Regions from separate parts of the Arthrobacter arabinosi genome, predicted to be linked through region 3. Evidence: riboswitches for the same ligand, from Rfam matches in the RefSeq annotation. Region 3 holds a riboswitch; each other region holds the start of a gene.
What was found. A riboswitch is a leader RNA that binds a small molecule or an ion and turns the genes downstream of it on or off. The one in region 3 is predicted to bind cyclic di-AMP.
Positions count from the first base shown of each region.

Region 1: linked by a shared signal. The riboswitch ahead of ACX80P_RS01175 (C40 family peptidase) and the one ahead of ACX80P_RS16715 (C40 family peptidase) in region 3 are both predicted to bind cyclic di-AMP.
Region 2: linked by a shared signal. The riboswitch ahead of ACX80P_RS13735 (LysM peptidoglycan-binding domain-containing protein) and the one ahead of ACX80P_RS16715 (C40 family peptidase) in region 3 are both predicted to bind cyclic di-AMP.

Region 1 covers NZ_JBTNDF010000001.1:240,984-246,355, reverse strand. Annotated here, with positions in the region: gene ACX80P_RS01185 (alpha/beta fold hydrolase) at 1-369, shown strand, start outside; gene ACX80P_RS01180 (NAD-dependent epimerase/dehydratase family protein) at 366-1,331, shown strand; gene ACX80P_RS01175 (C40 family peptidase) at 1,535-2,395, opposite strand; cyclic di-AMP (ydaO/yuaA leader) riboswitch at 2,403-2,597, opposite strand; gene mutM (bifunctional DNA-formamidopyrimidine glycosylase/DNA-(apurinic or apyrimidinic site) lyase) at 2,716-3,678, opposite strand; gene rnc (ribonuclease III) at 3,679-4,437, opposite strand; gene rpmF (50S ribosomal protein L32) at 4,514-4,717, opposite strand; gene ACX80P_RS01155 (YceD family protein) at 4,720-5,286, opposite strand.
Region 2 covers NZ_JBTNDF010000005.1:161,834-167,205, reverse strand. Annotated here, with positions in the region: gene mmsB (multiple monosaccharide ABC transporter permease) at 1-260, shown strand, start outside; gene ACX80P_RS13750 (CoA-binding protein) at 554-1,060, opposite strand; gene ACX80P_RS13745 (O-acetylhomoserine aminocarboxypropyltransferase/cysteine synthase family protein) at 1,057-2,436, opposite strand; SAM riboswitch class I at 2,524-2,628, opposite strand; gene ACX80P_RS13740 (hypothetical protein) at 2,751-2,981, shown strand; cyclic di-AMP (ydaO/yuaA leader) riboswitch at 3,102-3,280, shown strand; gene ACX80P_RS13735 (LysM peptidoglycan-binding domain-containing protein) at 3,286-4,251, shown strand; gene acs (acetate--CoA ligase) at 4,338-5,372, opposite strand, start outside.
Region 3 covers NZ_JBTNDF010000018.1:6,602-11,973, forward strand. Annotated here, with positions in the region: gene ACX80P_RS16700 (heavy metal translocating P-type ATPase) at 1-1,310, opposite strand, end outside; gene ACX80P_RS16705 (heavy-metal-associated domain-containing protein) at 1,576-1,791, opposite strand; gene ACX80P_RS16710 (metal-sensitive transcriptional regulator) at 1,881-2,201, opposite strand; cyclic di-AMP (ydaO/yuaA leader) riboswitch at 2,537-2,704, shown strand; gene ACX80P_RS16715 (C40 family peptidase) at 2,711-3,622, shown strand; gene ACX80P_RS16720 (TetR/AcrR family transcriptional regulator) at 3,772-4,368, opposite strand; gene ACX80P_RS16725 (DUF2269 domain-containing protein) at 4,703-5,203, shown strand.

The DNA of each region.
Region 1 (5,372 bases), on a different contig from region 3:
GTCGAGGGCCGGCTGGGCCACATCATCACGGCCGCGTCCCGGGTCCTGACGCCGGTGGCGCTCGAGCAGGCGCTCGAGGCGATCGACGGCGTCCGGCTCGCAGCCCTCGTGGGGGTCGGCCCTGCCGGCACCCAGGCCGTCGTCGCGGTCCTCGAGACCGACGCCGCAGGACGACGCCCGAGCCTTGCCGATGCTCCCCTCGCAGCGACCGCTCGCGCGGCCGCCGGGACGCACGGCGTGGACCTGGCCGCCGTGATCGCCGTTCCCACCCTCCCCGTGGACATCCGGCACAACGCGAAGATCGACCGCACGCGCGTCGCGCAGTGGTCCGGGCGGTTCCTCTCGGGCGCCCGCGCGGGGTCCCTGTGACCGTCCTCGTCACCGGAGCGAGCGGTATGCTGGGGCGCGCCGTCGCCGACCACCTCGTCGCCGCCGGCGAGGACGTCCGGTGCCTCCAGCGCCGGCCCTCCGCGGTGTCCGGGGCGGAGGACGTCCTCGGATCGGTCACCGATCCCGCCGCCGTCGCCGCCGCCCTGCGGGGCTGCAGCGCCGTGATCCACCTGGCCGCGAAGGTCTCCTTCACCGGGGCTCCCGCCGAGTTCGAGAGCACGAACATCGACGGGACGCGCATCCTGCTGGACGCCGCCCGGGAAGCCGGGGTGACCGACGTCGTGCACGTGTCCTCCCCGTCCGTCGCGCACGACGGATCCTCGCTGGTCGGCGCCCCGGCGGGCCCGGCTGACCCGGTGCACGCGCGCGGCGACTACGCCCGCACCAAGGCCGCGGCCGAGCTGCTCGCCCTGGGACGTTCGACGCCGGCGTTCCGGGTGGCTGCGATCCGTCCGCACATCGTGTGGGGACCCGGTGACACGCAACTGGTCGAGCGCGTGATCGAGCGCGCACGGCATGGCCGCCTGCCCCTGCTCGACGGCGGGACGGCCCTGATCGACACGACGTACGTGGACAACGCCGCGTCGGCCATCGTCGCGTGCCTGCGGCGCATGGACGCAGCGCAGGGCCAGGCGCTCGTCGTCACCAACGGCGAACCCCGGCCGATCGCCGAACTGCTCGCCGGGATCTGCCGGGCCGGCGGGGTGGAGCCACCCGCCTGGTCCGTCCCGGGAGCCGTGGCGAGGAGCGCGGGATCGGTGATCGAGCGGGCCTGGCTCCGGCTCGGCAGGACGGGCGAGCCGCCGATGACCCGCTTCCTGGCCGAACAGCTGTCGACGGCCCACTGGTTCGACCAGCGGCACACGCGCAGCGTCCTCGACTGGCGTCCGTCCGTCGGCGTCGACGAAGGGCTCGAGCGCCTGGCCGCGTCCTACCGCTGAGGCCCGCTTCCGCCTCGTCCTTCCTGCGCCCGATGGTGCAGCCGCGGCCGGTCGTGCCGCCGATCGACCGCCACACGGGCACACCGAGCACCCATCCCACGCCGTCGACGGCTGCGGAACGCAGAAGGACGGGATGCGTGATGCATCCCGTCCTTCTGACCGCGTCGTGCTGGTGGTGCGGGCCGTACAGCCCGCACCGTCGACTAGCGGGTGTAGTAGCCGTCCACGGACATGGCGTTGACCGAGTGGACCAGGGTGCCCTGCGAGGCGTTCAGGGCGCTGACCATCTGGCCGTTGCCGAGGTAGATCCCGACGTGGCTGCCGCCGTTCTGGCTCACGAGGTCACCCGGCTGGGGGGTGCTGGTGGGCGTCATGGTAGCGAACTGGGCCCAGGTGGTGCGGGGCAGGCTGATGCCGTTCTGGGCGTAGGCCCACTGCACGAAGGCCGAGCAGTCCCAGGCACCGAACGAGGTTCCACCGTAGACGTACCCCGAGCCCACACCCTGCATCGCCGTTCCGACGATGCCGCCGCCGCCGGCAGGCGTGATCGACGCTGCGGACTGGAGGCTGAAGGCGGGGGTGGCTGCCGGAGCGGCAGGAGCTGCTGCGGGAGCCGGTGCGGCGACAGGGGCTGCAACCGGAGCCGCAACCGGAGCTGCGACAACGGACGCCGACTGCACCGAGTACTGCTGAGGAGCAGCGGAACCGCCGAGGGAGATCGACTGGCCGGGGTAGATGACCGACGCGTGGCCGAGTCCGTTGGCCGCGAACAGGGTATCGAGGCTCAGGCCGTGCATCGCCGCGATGGAACCGAGCGTGTCGCCGGACTGCACGGTGTGGGTGCCTGCGGCAGCGGTGGAGGCTGCTGCGGGCTGGGTGCTGATCTCGCCTGCGGCGTTCGCCGGGAGCGATGCCCCGAACATGATGCCGGAAGCGACGGCGACGACGGCGGCAGGCTTGCCGGCGACGGAGGCGCTCGCGGAGACGGCGCGTGACGCCGTGATGAAGGGGTTGATGCGCGTGGGGACGGCCCGGTGGCGCGCGTTATGGCTCTGCTTGGACATGTTGATGCCTTTCCCAATGCCTGCGAAGTTAGCTGTCGGGTTCGGATGGGACATCCGGACACGTTTCCTGCAGACCATCGCCCCCAGCGCTGGTCTGCGCGTGTCTTTACCCCTAGGACCCGTGGTCGGGTCCGCTAGTGGTTCCCCCGCCCCTGTCGAATGTGTAGTGCGAACGGTCCATCCTCATCGACAGGGTTAGGCAGTGTGAGGAAGGGCGCCCATCCGTTGTGGATCGGACGCGAGACCTACCGTACCGGCTGGTAACGCCGGTTGTCACATTTAGATCACGAGGCGAATGTCACTTTTTTTCACCGGACATCTCAGAACCGTGCATTGCGTGGTCTGGGCTGGCAGTACGGGCACAGATAGGACGACCTGTTCATGAACGATTCGCGGCGCAGCAGCGTGTGTCTTCCCTCGGAGGCGCACCGGCGGCAGGGCCGGCCCTCCCGCCCGTAGGCCTCGAGGTCGCGGGCGAAGTAGCCCGACGCCCCGTTCACGTTGACGTAGAGGGAGTCGAAGCTGGTGCCGCCGGCCGCCAGTGCCCGCTCCATCACCGACGTGACGGCGTCGACGATGCGCTGGGTGTCCGGGCGTCGCATGGTGTCCGTGGGCCGCGCGTAGTGGAACCGTGCCGCCCAGAGCGCCTCGTCGGCGTAGATGTTGCCGATCCCCGAAATGAGCCCCTGGTCGAGGAGGGCGCGCTTCAGACCCGTGCGGCGCCCCCGGAGCCGCCGGTGGAAGGCGTCCGCCGAGAATGCCGGATCGAGGGGATCGCGGGCGATGTGCGCCGCCTGGTGGGGAATGAGGGGGAGGTCCGTGGTGCCCCGCCCGCCGGGCAGGCCGTCCGGCGTCGAGTCCAGGTGCGCGACGAACATGCCGCCGAAGATCCTCTGGTCGACGAATCGCAGCTCTGCCGGCAGCGGGGCGCCTTCGCCGTCGGTCGCCGGGGAGAGGGTGAGCCGGACCTTGAGGTGCTTCTCCAGGGGTGCGTCGGGTTGTTCGACCAGGAGCTGCCCGCTCATGCCGAGGTGCGCCATGAGCGCGACGTTCGGTGGGCTGCCGGGCTGGTCGGCGTCCTCGAGGATCATCCACAGGAACTTCCCCCGGCGTACCACGTCCGCCACGCGGGCACCGACGACGTTGCCCTTGAAATCCTCGACGCCGTCCACATGCCGGCGGAGGGACCGGGGGTCCAGGACGTCCACCGACTCCACGGCGCGGCCCGCCACCCAGCGCTCGAGGCCGCGCCGCACGACCTCGACCTCGGGAAGTTCGGGCACTCAGGATCCGTCGACGGATCCGGCGGCGCGCCTGCCGGCTGGGGCCTCGCCGGCGGCGCCGTCCGGCAGGGGCGCATCCGGCGCCGCCGAGAGCGTCTTCCAGGATTCGGCCGCGGCCGCCTGCTCGGCTTCCTTCTTCGAATGGCCGCACCCGGAGCCGTACTCGGTGCCGCCGATCACGAGGCGGGCCGTGAACGTCCGGGCGTGGTCCGGCCCTGTCCCGTCCACCTGGTAGTCGATGGTCCCGAGCCTTCGCGCAGCGGCCGTCTCCTGGATGCGGGTCTTCCAGTCCGTCCCCTCGCCGAGCACGGCGGAATCACGCAGCAGCGGGCCGATCAGCCGCATCACCATCGCGCGGGCCGTCTCGATGCCGTGGCTGAGATAGGCGGCCCCGATGACGGCTTCCATGGTGTCCGCGAGGATCGAGGCCTTGTCCCGCCCGTTGGTGAGCTTCTCCCCCTGGCCCAGCAGCACGTAGCCACCGAGGTCCAGCGTGCGGGCGACCCCGGCGAGGGCCTTCGTGCTCACGACGGCGGAGCGCCGCTTGGCCAGTTCCCCCTCGGACAGGTCCGGGTTGTCCCGGTACAGCGCGTCGGTGACCGCCAGTCCGAGCACGGAGTCGCCGAGGAACTCGAGGCGCTCGTTCGTCGGGATGCCGCCCTTCTCGTAGGCGTAGGAACGGTGCGTCAGGGCAAGACGAAGCGTCCCGGCGTCGATATCGACACCGAGACGCTTCGTGAGGTCTTCCGTATTCTTCACAACTGCATCAGCTGATCCAGCACCGGACCGGCGCCCGGCAGGCGTGGGGGCCTGTCGTCGGGGCGCGGGTCCGCTGTCAGACGTCGGCTACCTTGCGGCCCTTGTACTCGAGGAACAGCGGGGTGCCGGCGGAGTCGGTGACAACCTTGGCCTGGTGGGCGAGGCTGTAGGTGACCCGGCCGTTCTCGAGGGTCTTGACCAGCTTGGGGGCGGTTGCCTTCCACTGGGACCGGCGTGCGCGGGTATTCGCGCGGGACATCTTCCGTTTCGGGACAGCCACGGCTAACTCTCTTCCTTCTCGTCGAACTCTGACTTGGGTGCCGCGTCCTGCTCGGCGGCGGTGCCTGCCAGCCCTGCAAGGGCCGACCAGCGAGGATCCAAAACTTCATGGTGGTGGTCGGGATCATCGTTGAGCCGGGCTCCGCATTCGGAGCACAACCCCTGGCAATCCTCCCGGCACACCGGCTGGAACGGCAGCGACGTAACCACTGCATCCCTCAGCACGGGTTCCAGATCGACCGAATCGTTTTCCACCCTGTGCTGTTCTTCGTCCTCTTCTACCGACAGCGACGCGGAGTCGCTGTAGAAGAAGAGCTCCTGGATCTCCACCTCACGGTCGAACCGCAGTGGCTCCAGGCACCGGCCGCACTCGCCGGTTACCTCGACGTTGGCCGTTCCCGACACCAGGATCCCCTCGTGCACCGATTCGAAGCGCAGATCCAGTTCCATGTCGGAACCTTCCTGCACGCCGATCAGCGCGACGCCGAAATCCTTGGGTGTCGGTGCATGTTCTTCGATTGTCCGCATGCTTCCCGGACTGCGCCCGAGATCCTTGACGCTGAAAATCAAAGGCGAACTGAGATCGCTTTTAATGGTGACTCCTGTAGAACATATGACCGACGTACCATCCTAGCCCGATCAGGCGGGCAGGCCCA
Region 2 (5,372 bases), on a different contig from region 3:
CTGCGGGCCCGGGCGCCGGCAACCTGTTCGAGCTCGACGCCATCGCGGCGGCGTTCATCGGCGGCGCGGCGGTGACGGGCGGCGTGGGCACCGTGATCGGTGCCATCACCGGCGGTCTCATCATGGGTGTCCTCAACAACGGCATGTCCCTGCTCGGCGTGGGGATCGACGTCCAGCAGTTCATCAAGGGCATGGTGCTCCTGCTGGCCGTCGGGTTCGACGTGTTCAACAAGCGGCGTGCCTCGAACGCCCTGAAGTAGGCAGTCGGGACAGGATCCGGGAGACGACAGGACGAGCGTGACTTCTCGCCGCCGTCGGTCGATCACCCCCTGCGAGCGCCGCACCGGGGCTCATCCCCCAGACGGGCCCCGGTGCGGCCTTCTTCCTGCGCGCTCGACGCCCGGCGGTCCTGCGCCCGGGGCCCGGCTCCCCGGGCACGTCGACAGTCCGCGGAGCAGCCCCCGGCCGGGCAACCCGCGGAGACTCCCTTCCCCGGGTGGCCGGCTCCGGGACAACCCGCGGACACGGGGCCGCCGACCGTGACGGACCTCCGTCAGGACGTGATCTGCCGCTTCGAGGAGATGACCCCGGTGTTGAACCCGGCCAGGTTGAGCCCGCCGTGGAATCGTGCGTGCTCGATCTTGATGCACCGGTCCATCACCACGTCGAGGCCCGCGGCTTCGGCCTCACGCGCGACGTCCTCGTGCCAGGATCCCAGCTGCAGCCAGAGGGTCTTCGCGCCGACGTCGAGCGTCTCCTGCAGCACCGACGGCAGGTCGTCGTGCCTGCGGAACACGTCGACGACGTCGGGTACCTCCGGCAGGTCCCTCAGCGACGCGTAGGCCGGCCGGCCGAGGATCTCCCTGGCCACCGGGTTGACGAAGTATAGGCGGTAGGGGGAGGAGGACTGCAGGTACGTCGCGACGAAATAGGACGCGCGCGAGGGCTTGTCCGAGGCGCCGACGATCGCGACCGACCGCGCATTCCTCAGCAGGGCCAGCCGTTGGGGCGCCGACGGCCCCTCCCAGGTCCGTTCCGGTGTCGTGCTGCCGGCGCTCATGCTCCCACTCCCACTGCACGCGTTGCCGATGCGTCGTCGTCGTTCTCCCCGGCCGCTTCCTGCGGCAGGTCCTCGAACTCGGCGTCCGAGGAGTTCACCGCAGCGTCCAGGGCCTGGTCCAGGTCCCAGAGGATGTCGTCCAGGTCCTCCAGGCCCACGGAGATGCGCACGAGGTCCTCGGGCACGCCCGCCGCGGCGAGCTGCTCGGCCGAGAGCTGCTGGTGCGTCGTCGAGCCCGGGTGGATCACGAGGGTGCGCGAGTCACCCACGTTCGCGAGGTGTGATGCCAGCTGCAGCGACTCGATGAACTTCTGGCCCGCCTTGCGGCCACCCCTGATGCCGAAGCTGAACACCGATCCGGGGCCCAGCGGCAGGTAGGTCCTCGCCCGCTCGTGATGCGGATGGGTGGGGAGCCCGGCGTAGTTGACGTACTCGATCCGCGGATCGGCCTGCAGCCACTCCGCGACGGCGAGGGCGTTCCCGAGGTGCTCGTCCAGGCGCTGCGCGAGGGTCTCCACACCCTGCAGGAGCTGGAAGGCGGACATCGGCGAGAGCGACGGCCCGATGTCGCGGAGCTGTTCGGTCCGCAGCTTCGTCAGGAACCCGTACTCCCCGAAGTTCGCCCACCACTGGATGTTGCCGTAGGAGGGCACGGGTTCGGTCATCATGGGGAACTTCCCGTTGCCCCAGTCGAAGCGGCCGCTCTCCACGATCACGCCGCCGAGGGTGGTGCCGTGCCCGCCGATGAACTTGGTGGCCGAATGGATGACGATATCCGCGCCGTGCTCGATGGGGCGCACCAGGTAGGGGGTGCTGAGCGTCGAGTCGACGATGAACGGGATACCGGCGTCGTGGGCGACCTTCGCGAGGCCGGCGAGGTCGGCGATCTCACCGGAGGGGTTCGCGATCACCTCGGCGTAGACCGCCTTGGTGTTGTCCCGGATGGCGGCCGCGTAGTCCGCGGGGTCCGTCCCCGGGACGAAGGTGGTCTCGATGCCGAACCGGCGCAGCGTGACGTCGAGCTGCGTGACGGTGCCCCCGTACAACTGGGACGCGGCGACGATGTGGTCCCCGGCCTGGCAGAGCGCCGCGAAGGTGATGAACTCCGCGCTCATGCCCGACGCCGTCGCGACCGCCCCGATCCCACCCTCCAGGGAACTGATGCGCTCCTCGAACGCGGCGACCGTCGGGTTGCCGATCCTCGAGTAGATGTTGCCGTACTTCTGCAGGGCGAAGAGGTTCGCGGCGTCGTTGGTGTCCTTGAACACGAACGACGTCGTCTGGTAGATGGGGACGGCCCGGGCCCCGTGGGTGGCGTCGGGAGTGCCGCCCGCGTGGAGTGCACGCGTGCGGAAACCGAAGGAACGTTCTGCCATCAGATACCTGCCTTGCTGGAGTCGGAAGCTGCGGAAGCTGCGGGGGCGACGTCGGTGCCGGAGGCGGCTGTGGGTGCGCTCATGGTTCCTCCATCGGTCTGGCAGTAGCACCCTCATGCCGCCGCGGGTATGCGGAGGCCAGGGTTGCTGCGGCGTCGCTGAGCCAGATCTCTCGGCCGCTCGGGATGGTCGGGTCGAGTCTGACACCTGCGCGGTTGCAGAACCAAACCGTATGTCGTCGTGTGCAGCCGGGGTTGCGGTCCAGCGCCTCGCGTCCGACGGCACACACGGCGCGCGGCACCTAGGCTGGGGGGATGGAGGAATGGAGATCGGCGAGCCGGGTGCAGGAGCGGAGGCTGTGGCAGACGCTCGGGTACGTCGGGATCGCGCTGACGCTCGCCCTTGCGAGCAGCGTCCTCGTGGCCGTGAGTGACCAGGAATCGGCGGTCACGCAGGGGTACTACGTCCAGCAGTCCGTGCTGCTCGCGCTCAGCGCGGCAGGGTCGTTCCTCGCCGTCCGTCGCTGGCGGGCCCTGCGCGGATGAGGGGCACCCTACCTCCCGTTACTCAAATGTGACAAACCGGAGGTGCGCTGGGTAGGGTCGGCACGTGCCTCCGCGACCGTGGGGCGCTCCTGGACGGATTGCCGAGCCCTGCCGTCGTCCGGGACTCGTTCGCAACCACGAAGGCAGGGACGGGGGAACCACCAGTTCCACCGGGCGCGCAGGACCACCTGCAGGCGCCCTCGGGGTTAAGTCGCACCGCAGCACCTACCGTGATGCGTGTGGCCGGGTGACTCCCATCCGAACCCGACAGCTCACCCCGCAGGCATGGGAGAGGTATACAACCGTGTCACGAAACATCACTTCAGCGCGCCACCGGGCCGACGTCGACGGCAACCTCGCGCTGCAGGGCCTGTCCCGCGCCGCCAAGGCCCACGCCACCACAGTGGGCCGTCCGGTCGCGATCGCCGCCGTCACCTCCGGCCTCGCGCTCACCGCCGTCGGCACCGCCAACGCCGGTGAGTACTCCGCACAGGGCACGACGACGGCCCCTGCCGTCGCAGTTGCTGCCGCGGCACCCGCCGTACCGGCTGCCCCCGCAGCTGCTGTGAGCCCCGCCGCTGCCCCGACGACGCACACCGTCGTCGCCGGCGACACCCTCGGTGCCATCTCGGCACGATACGGCGCGGACCTGACCGCGGTCCTCACCGCGAACGGTCTGTCCGTCGCATCGATCATCTTCCCGGGTGACACCATCACCCTCCCGGCGGCCGGTGCCGCCGTGGCCCCCGCCCGGACGGTGTCCGTGCCCGTGGCAGCCCCTGCCGCCGCGCCCCAGCCCGCACCCGCTGCTGCTCCCGCGGCCCTCGTGGCTCCTGCCGCTCCGGTCCAGCAGGCCGCCGCCATCGCCCCCGCTCCGGCCGTGTCCACGGCTCCGGGGTCGGGCGTGTACCTGGCCTCGGCGAAGATCACGCCGGTCGCAGCCTCCTCCAGCGGCGTCGGCGGCATCCTGCTGGCGTCCGCCCAGTCCCAGCTCGCCGCCGGTGCCATCCAGGACTGCACCGTCCTGGTCGAGACCGCACTGCGCGCCGCAGGGATCTCCGTGGGCGACCTCGGCCCCTCGCAGTTCTTCCAGTTCGGCTCCACCGTGACGACTCCCGCCCCCGGCGACATCGTCATCACCGGCGGCCACGTTGCGATCTACGCCGGCGGCGGCCAGGTCATCAGCAGCGGCATGAACGGGTCGAACCGCACCATGCAGCACCCGCTCTCGGACCTCGCCGGTGCTGCCTTCGTCCGGGTCGCTCGCTGATCCTGGAACGAACCACACGCGGGAAGCGGCAGTGCTTGGACGGGGCACTGCCGCTTCCTTCTTTTAACCACTTCCCGGGGCCGGCGTCAGCGTCGGGAGAGCACCGCCTGGATGCCCGGGATGCACCCCTCGTTCTGCAGGGACGTGGTGTCCCCGAGCGGTGAGCCCTCGTAGAGCTGTGTCAGCAGGCGCCGCATGATCTTGCCGGAGCGCGTCTTCGGTACATCGGGCACGACGACGACGGCTGACGGCCGCGCGATCGGCCCGATCGCCTCGGCGACGTGGGCGCGGAGCGTCGAGGCGACGTCGGCGTCAGGGGCCGTTCCGGCCGCCAGGACCACGAAGGCCGCGATGGCATGACCCGTCAGCGGGTCCGGCACGGGGCAGGCCCCTGCCTCGGTGACGAGGGGGTGCGCCACGAGCGCCGATTCGATCTCGATCGTGGAGAGCCGGTGGCCCGAGACATTGATGACGTCGTCGACGCGGCCCAGGATCCAGGTGTCGCCGTCGTCGTCGTACCGCGCGCCGTCACCCGCCAGGAACCAGCCCTGCGCCGCGAACGTCCGCCAGTAGGAGTCGAGGTAGCGCTGCGGGTTCCCCCAGACGGTCCGCGCCATCGCGGGGCCGTGCCGGTCGACGACGATCAGGCCCTGCACGCCCGGCGGGACCGTCCGCCCGTCCTCGTCGACGATGCGCGTGCTGACGCCCGGCAGGGCGCGCGCGGCGCACCCCGGCTTGAGGTCCGTGTCCGTGGGACCGGGGGAGAGCACGGTGGCACCGGTCTCGGACTGCCACCAGGTGTCGACGACGGGCACCTCGTCCCGGCCGAGGTTACGGCGGAACCAGCGCCACGCCTCGGGGTTGATCGCTTCGCCGACCGTGCCGAGCACGCGGATGCTCGAGAGGTCGTGGGAGGCCGGGACGCCGTCCGGGAACCAGCCCATGAGCGAGCGCACGAGGGTCGGCGCGGTGTAGTAGCTCGTGACGCCGTACCGTTCGATGACCTCGAGGTGGCGTCCCGGATGGGGGGTGTTCGGTGTGCCCTCGTAGAGGACCTGCGTGGCCCCGTTGGAGAGCGGCCCGTACAGCTCGTAGGTGTGCGCCGTGACCCAGGCGAGGTC
Region 3 (5,372 bases):
ATCCACATCACGAAGGTCAGGACGGCGATGAGCAAAACGATGGGCACGAAGACCGCGCTGATGCGGTCAGCGAGCCTGGCGATCGGTGCTTTGCCGCTCTGCGCGGCGCTGACGAGGCGTCCCATCTGCGCCAGGGTTGTCTCACTGCCGACCCTGGTGGCTTTGACCAGCAGGCGTCCGCTGGTGTTCATCGTCGCGCCGATCACCGTGTCATCCGGGCCGACCTCGGTGGGAACGGATTCACCGGTGATGAGGGAGGTGTCGACCGCGCTGCGGCCCTCGATGACGAAGCCGTCGGTGGCTACCTTCTCGCCAGGGCGCACGACGAAGACGTCTCCGGGAGTCAGGGATGCTGCCGGAACTTTCACTTCTACCCCGTCGCGCAGGACGGTTGCTTCCTTCGCTCCAAGGTTCAGCAGTGCTTTGAGCGCGTTTCCTGCGCGCTGTTTTGCGTTGGCCTCGAGGAACCGGCCCAGCAGCAGGAAGGTTGTGACGACGGCCGCCACTTCGAAGTAGAGGCTGTGGGCGCTCATGTCCATGCCGGTGTGGGCGGTCAGCATTGGATCAGCGATGAGCTGCCAGGTGGAGTACAGGAATGCCGCAGCGACACCGATGGACACCAGGGTGTCCATGGTGGATGAGAGGTGGCGGGCGTTGATTGCGGCCGCCCGGTGGAACGGCCAGGCCGCCCAGGTGACCACGGGCAGGGAGAGGAGAAGGGCAGCCCACCCCCAGTGCGGGAACTGGGCTGTCGGCAGCATCGAGATGATCGTCACCGGGATGGTGAAACCGGCTGCGATGATGAGGCGCCGTTTCAGGGACCTGATTTTTCTCTCCGTGACTGAGGCTTTCGCGTCGTCCCGGGACGTGGCGGCGTCAACGGTTTCCCGTGATTCGGCGAACCCGCCTAGCCCCGACGGCGCGTTCCCCTCCGGTCCCGGACCGACCCGGTGGCCGGGCTCGGCTACACCGGCAGTGTCATCGCCGGCACCAGTAGACGAAGGACCTGCAGGGGTGGCCACGCGTGTTGCCGTGGCTTCGGTAGCGGGCTGTTGAGTCGGTTGGCCGGCGCTGCGCAGGGTCGCCTTGTAACCGATGGCGTTGACGGTGTCGATGATCTGGGAGACGCTCACGCCCTCGGGTACCGTGACGGTCGCGGACTCGAGTGGGAGATTCACCGAGGCCTGAACGCCCTCGATTTTCCCGAGCTTACGTTCCACCCGGCTTACGCAGGACGCGCAGGTCATGCCCTCGATGTCGAGATCGATGATCTGTCCGGCGGTGGTGCCCACGCCTGTGTCGGTGCTCATGCGTCTAGTTCCTTGCCGTGGCTTCGATGACGTGCTGTGGGTGAGGTGCCTCTGGTGAGGCGCGGTGCTCGATGGCACCGCTGGACGACGTCGGGAAGTACTGCTTCGCTGGCCCTGTTCTACCGCTTGCCTGGCGGCGCCAGGGGTTCAGTACAGTAGTGGCGCCCCGAAGATCCTCGTGCCGACTCCTCTGCGGAAGTGAACTGTGCCCTGCACGGGTGCGGTGGGGATCCCGTTCGGGATGCAGGCTGTGGTGGTGTGAGGGTCAGCTGTCGACGACCGTGTAACCGGCGGTCTCTACTGCTTTGCTCAGCACTGCCGGATCGGGATCCACGTCGGCCGTGATCGTCGCTGTGGAGACCCCACCGGCGTTGAGCTGCACATCGACCCCCTCGACCCCGGGCACGCCGGAAAGTTCCTCCATGACCGACGAGACGCAGTGGCCGCAGGTCATACCGGTGATGTTAATGGTCGTTTGCATGGGATGTTCTCTTTCTCGGCAGAGCGGGGAGGAATGGGATCTGGCACCCGGCAGGGTTGCCCGGAGCCGGCGGGGCTGCCGGCGGACCGTCAACGAAGCAGTCGGCTGATCGCGTCGGTCGCTTCCTTGACCTTCGCGTCGACGGCGGCGGAATCCCCGGACTGGGTGGATTCATGAGCTGCTCCGACAACGCAGTGCGCAATGTGCTCTTCGAGCAAGCCGATGCTCACCGCGTGCAGGGCCTTATTGATGGCCGCGACCTGGGTGAGGATGTCGATGCAGTATTTGTCTTCATCGACCATGCGGGCGATACCGCGCACCTGGCCCTCGATACGCTTGAGCCTGCGGAGGTAGGCGTCCTTATCAGCGGTGTATCCCCGCTGAACAGAAGCCTCGGTTTCGGTGGTCACGTCGTTCCTTTCGACAACAAAAATATATACCCCTTGGGGGTATATAAACAAGAGGGGTGAAGTGAGATCTTCTTCACGCCTTAATCATCTCCTGTTTCGCTCTGGAAAGGTGCCTCAGGCTACGGGAGTGCGGGTGCGCCCTTGACATGGCGGGCCCCAGCGAAGCCCGCCTCCGGGCAGGCTTCCACGGAGCGCGGCGTGTCGCACCCGGCGTGTCCCTCGCGTTCGTTACCCCAACGTGACATTTCATACCAGCGGGGGGTATTCTCATCGAGTGTTCACAGCACCAGCTGGAACACTCCCGGGCAGAATGCCGAGTCCTGCCGCTGCCGGGGATACGTCCGTTCATATCCGTATGGCAGGAACGGGGGACCCAAGATGTACGGGCCACCACGCGTGGTCCTTGGGGTTAAGTCGCTTTATTTCCGTCCCTTGGGATGAAGCGGCCGGGTGCACTCCCATCCGAACCCGACAGCTCACCCCGCAGGCATGGGAGAGGCAACCGACGCATGTCACGAATCACTTCAGCGCGCCACCGCGCCACCGTCAATCACTCGATCGCCCTTGAAGGGCTGTCCTATTCCGCGAAGACCGGCGCTGTAGCGCTGGGCAAGCCGGCCATCATCGCAGCTGCGACCGGCGGTATCGTCTTCGCTGTAGGAGCTCCCGCCCAGGCCGGAACCTACACGCAGGAAGCAGCCAGCACTACCGTTCAGGCTCCCGTCACCGCAGCACCTGTTACCGCGGCTCCCGCTGCAGCAGCCGGCGTCCACACCGTCGTTGCGGGTGACACCATGGGTGGCATCGCCGCCCTGCATGGCATCAGCGTCGACGCGCTCCTGGCGCAGAACGGCCTGTCCTACGCCTCGGTCATCTACCCGGGCCAGCAGATCACCCTTTCCGGTGCTTCCGCTGCTTCGACGTGGGCCCCGGCCGCCGTCAGCCCTGCTGCTGTGCCCGCCGCAGCACCGGCAACCCAGGCCTCCTACACCGCCCCGGCCCCTGCAGCTGCCATTGCTCCTGTAGCGGCTCAGCCCACTTACTCCCTGGCCTCGGCTGCCATCACCCCGATCCAGCCGTCGGCTCCCGCCGGCGATGTCTCGGCAAGCGGTGTCGGTGCGGCCCTGGTCGCCTCGGCCTACGGCCAGCTCGGCTCCATCCAGGACTGCACCATCCTCGTCGAGCGGGCCCTGCGCTCGATCGGCCTGAACGTCGGGGACCTCGGCCCGACACAGTTCTACCAGTACGGCACGGTCGTCTCCACGCCCGCCCCCGGTGACCTGGTCATCCGCCCCGGCCACATCGGCATCTACGTCGGCAACGGCGAAGTCATCAGCAGCGGCATGAACGGTGCGAACCTCACCATCAAGCACCCCCTGTCGGACCTCGCCGGTTCGTCCTTCGTGCGCGTCAACGGCTAACACCCGCTGACCTGAACGCCGTCTCCATAGACTGAGGAAGCGGCAGGTGCCCTGGACGGGGGCGCCTGCCGCTTTTTCTCTGCCCAAAACACCCCACGCCGCTGTCCGCTCCTTATGAGCGCTCACCGGAAGCGGACCTATGGACGTACCTATGGACGTAGTACCAAGCCGTCCACGATCACGCCGACCAGACTGCGGGCTGCATCGGCAGAGGGCAGGGCTGCGGCCGCATTCACAGCGTGCAGGCTGAACAGGGCAAGCTCCCGCGGGGCAATGTCCGAGCGGATACCTCCTCCGGCCTCCTGCGCGCCAGTTTTTACGGCGCTTCCAATCAAGGCCTCAAGAAAGTCGCGCAGATGCTCCTGCGCCTGGGCAGCATGTGGACCTTGGTGCAAGAACGCGGGCGCCTCCGACCTGGATGCTTGCTGCAACATCACCGCGTACGCCTCAAGTACCGACGTCAGCGTCTGAAGCGGGTCCCCACTTCGTTCCGCGTGAACGCGCACCTGATCAAGATGAACCAGATGCTGATTCACCTGCCGCTCGTGCCACGCCGCGAGCAACGCTTCCACATCCGGGAAGTACTTATAGAGGGTCGCCCGGGAGATTCCGGCCACGTCAGCAACCTTCGTCATCGACACAGCCGGCACCCCACCCTGACCCACAAGTCGTGCCACCGCATCCAGCACCGCCTCCCGGACAGAGCTCCGGTGTTCCTGCACGGTGTCCTTCCACAACTTCCCCATGTGTTCACCCTACAAAGCGCTCCACCTAATACAACCTGTCCAGCACCTGTACAGTTTGTATTGAGCAATTAATTGCTGCGCTGAGAGGACCATGCATGGCGGAATCATCGGATCGGCCCCCTATCGATCGGGTCGACACTCGAACCCAAGCTGACCGGCGTCCGCCTCGCCCGCCAATGCCCCGCTGGGTGAAGGTTTTTCTCGTCATCGTCCTGGTTATCGCCGCAGCATTGGTCATCTCCCAGGCGCTGGGCATCCAGCACGGCCCCGGGATGCACGGGGCCCTTGGTGACTCAGCAACCGGTGTTAGCCAAGCCCCTTCGTCTTGATGGTGATGCCCCCGCGCCTGCGCAAGGCGGCCCTCATCCTTCATGTGGGCACGTCCGTCGGGTGGCTTGGTGCCGTCGCGGCGTTCCTCATCCTTGCCATGGCCGCCGCCACGACCCAGGACGAATGGATGACGCGCGCCGCCTACGCCTCGATGGAGACCATCGGGCGGCTGGCCCTCGTGCCCCTGAGTATCGCCTCGCTCGTCACAGGGATCATCCAGTCGCTCGGCACCCCCTGGGGGCTCATCCGCCACTACTGGGTGATCGTGAAACTACTGACTACGGTCCTCGCTACCGTGGTCCTGCTCCTCTATATGGAGACACTCACCCTTCTGGCCGACGCCGCCCGCAACCCCGCCGTGTCCGTCGGACCGGGGGAGTTGCTGCCGAACGCATCCCCCGTCCTCCACGCCGGCGCGGCCCTCATCGTTCTGGGTGTCGCTCTTGGGCTGTCCATTTACAAACCACGCGGACTCACCGGCTTCGGCATCCCTGCCCGCAGGTAATCGTCCCGGGTGAATGCGCTTCGCCTGAGGCCAGTGCGGCCCACGCTTCCTCCGGTGTGCTGAGGTTACCCTCCGGGCCACGCTGAAGGACCAGAATGGTTTCCTCGCCCGAATCCTGTGAATCGAGGTACCTGGGGGTGCTCTCTGAACCCGTGGGTGGTCACAAGGT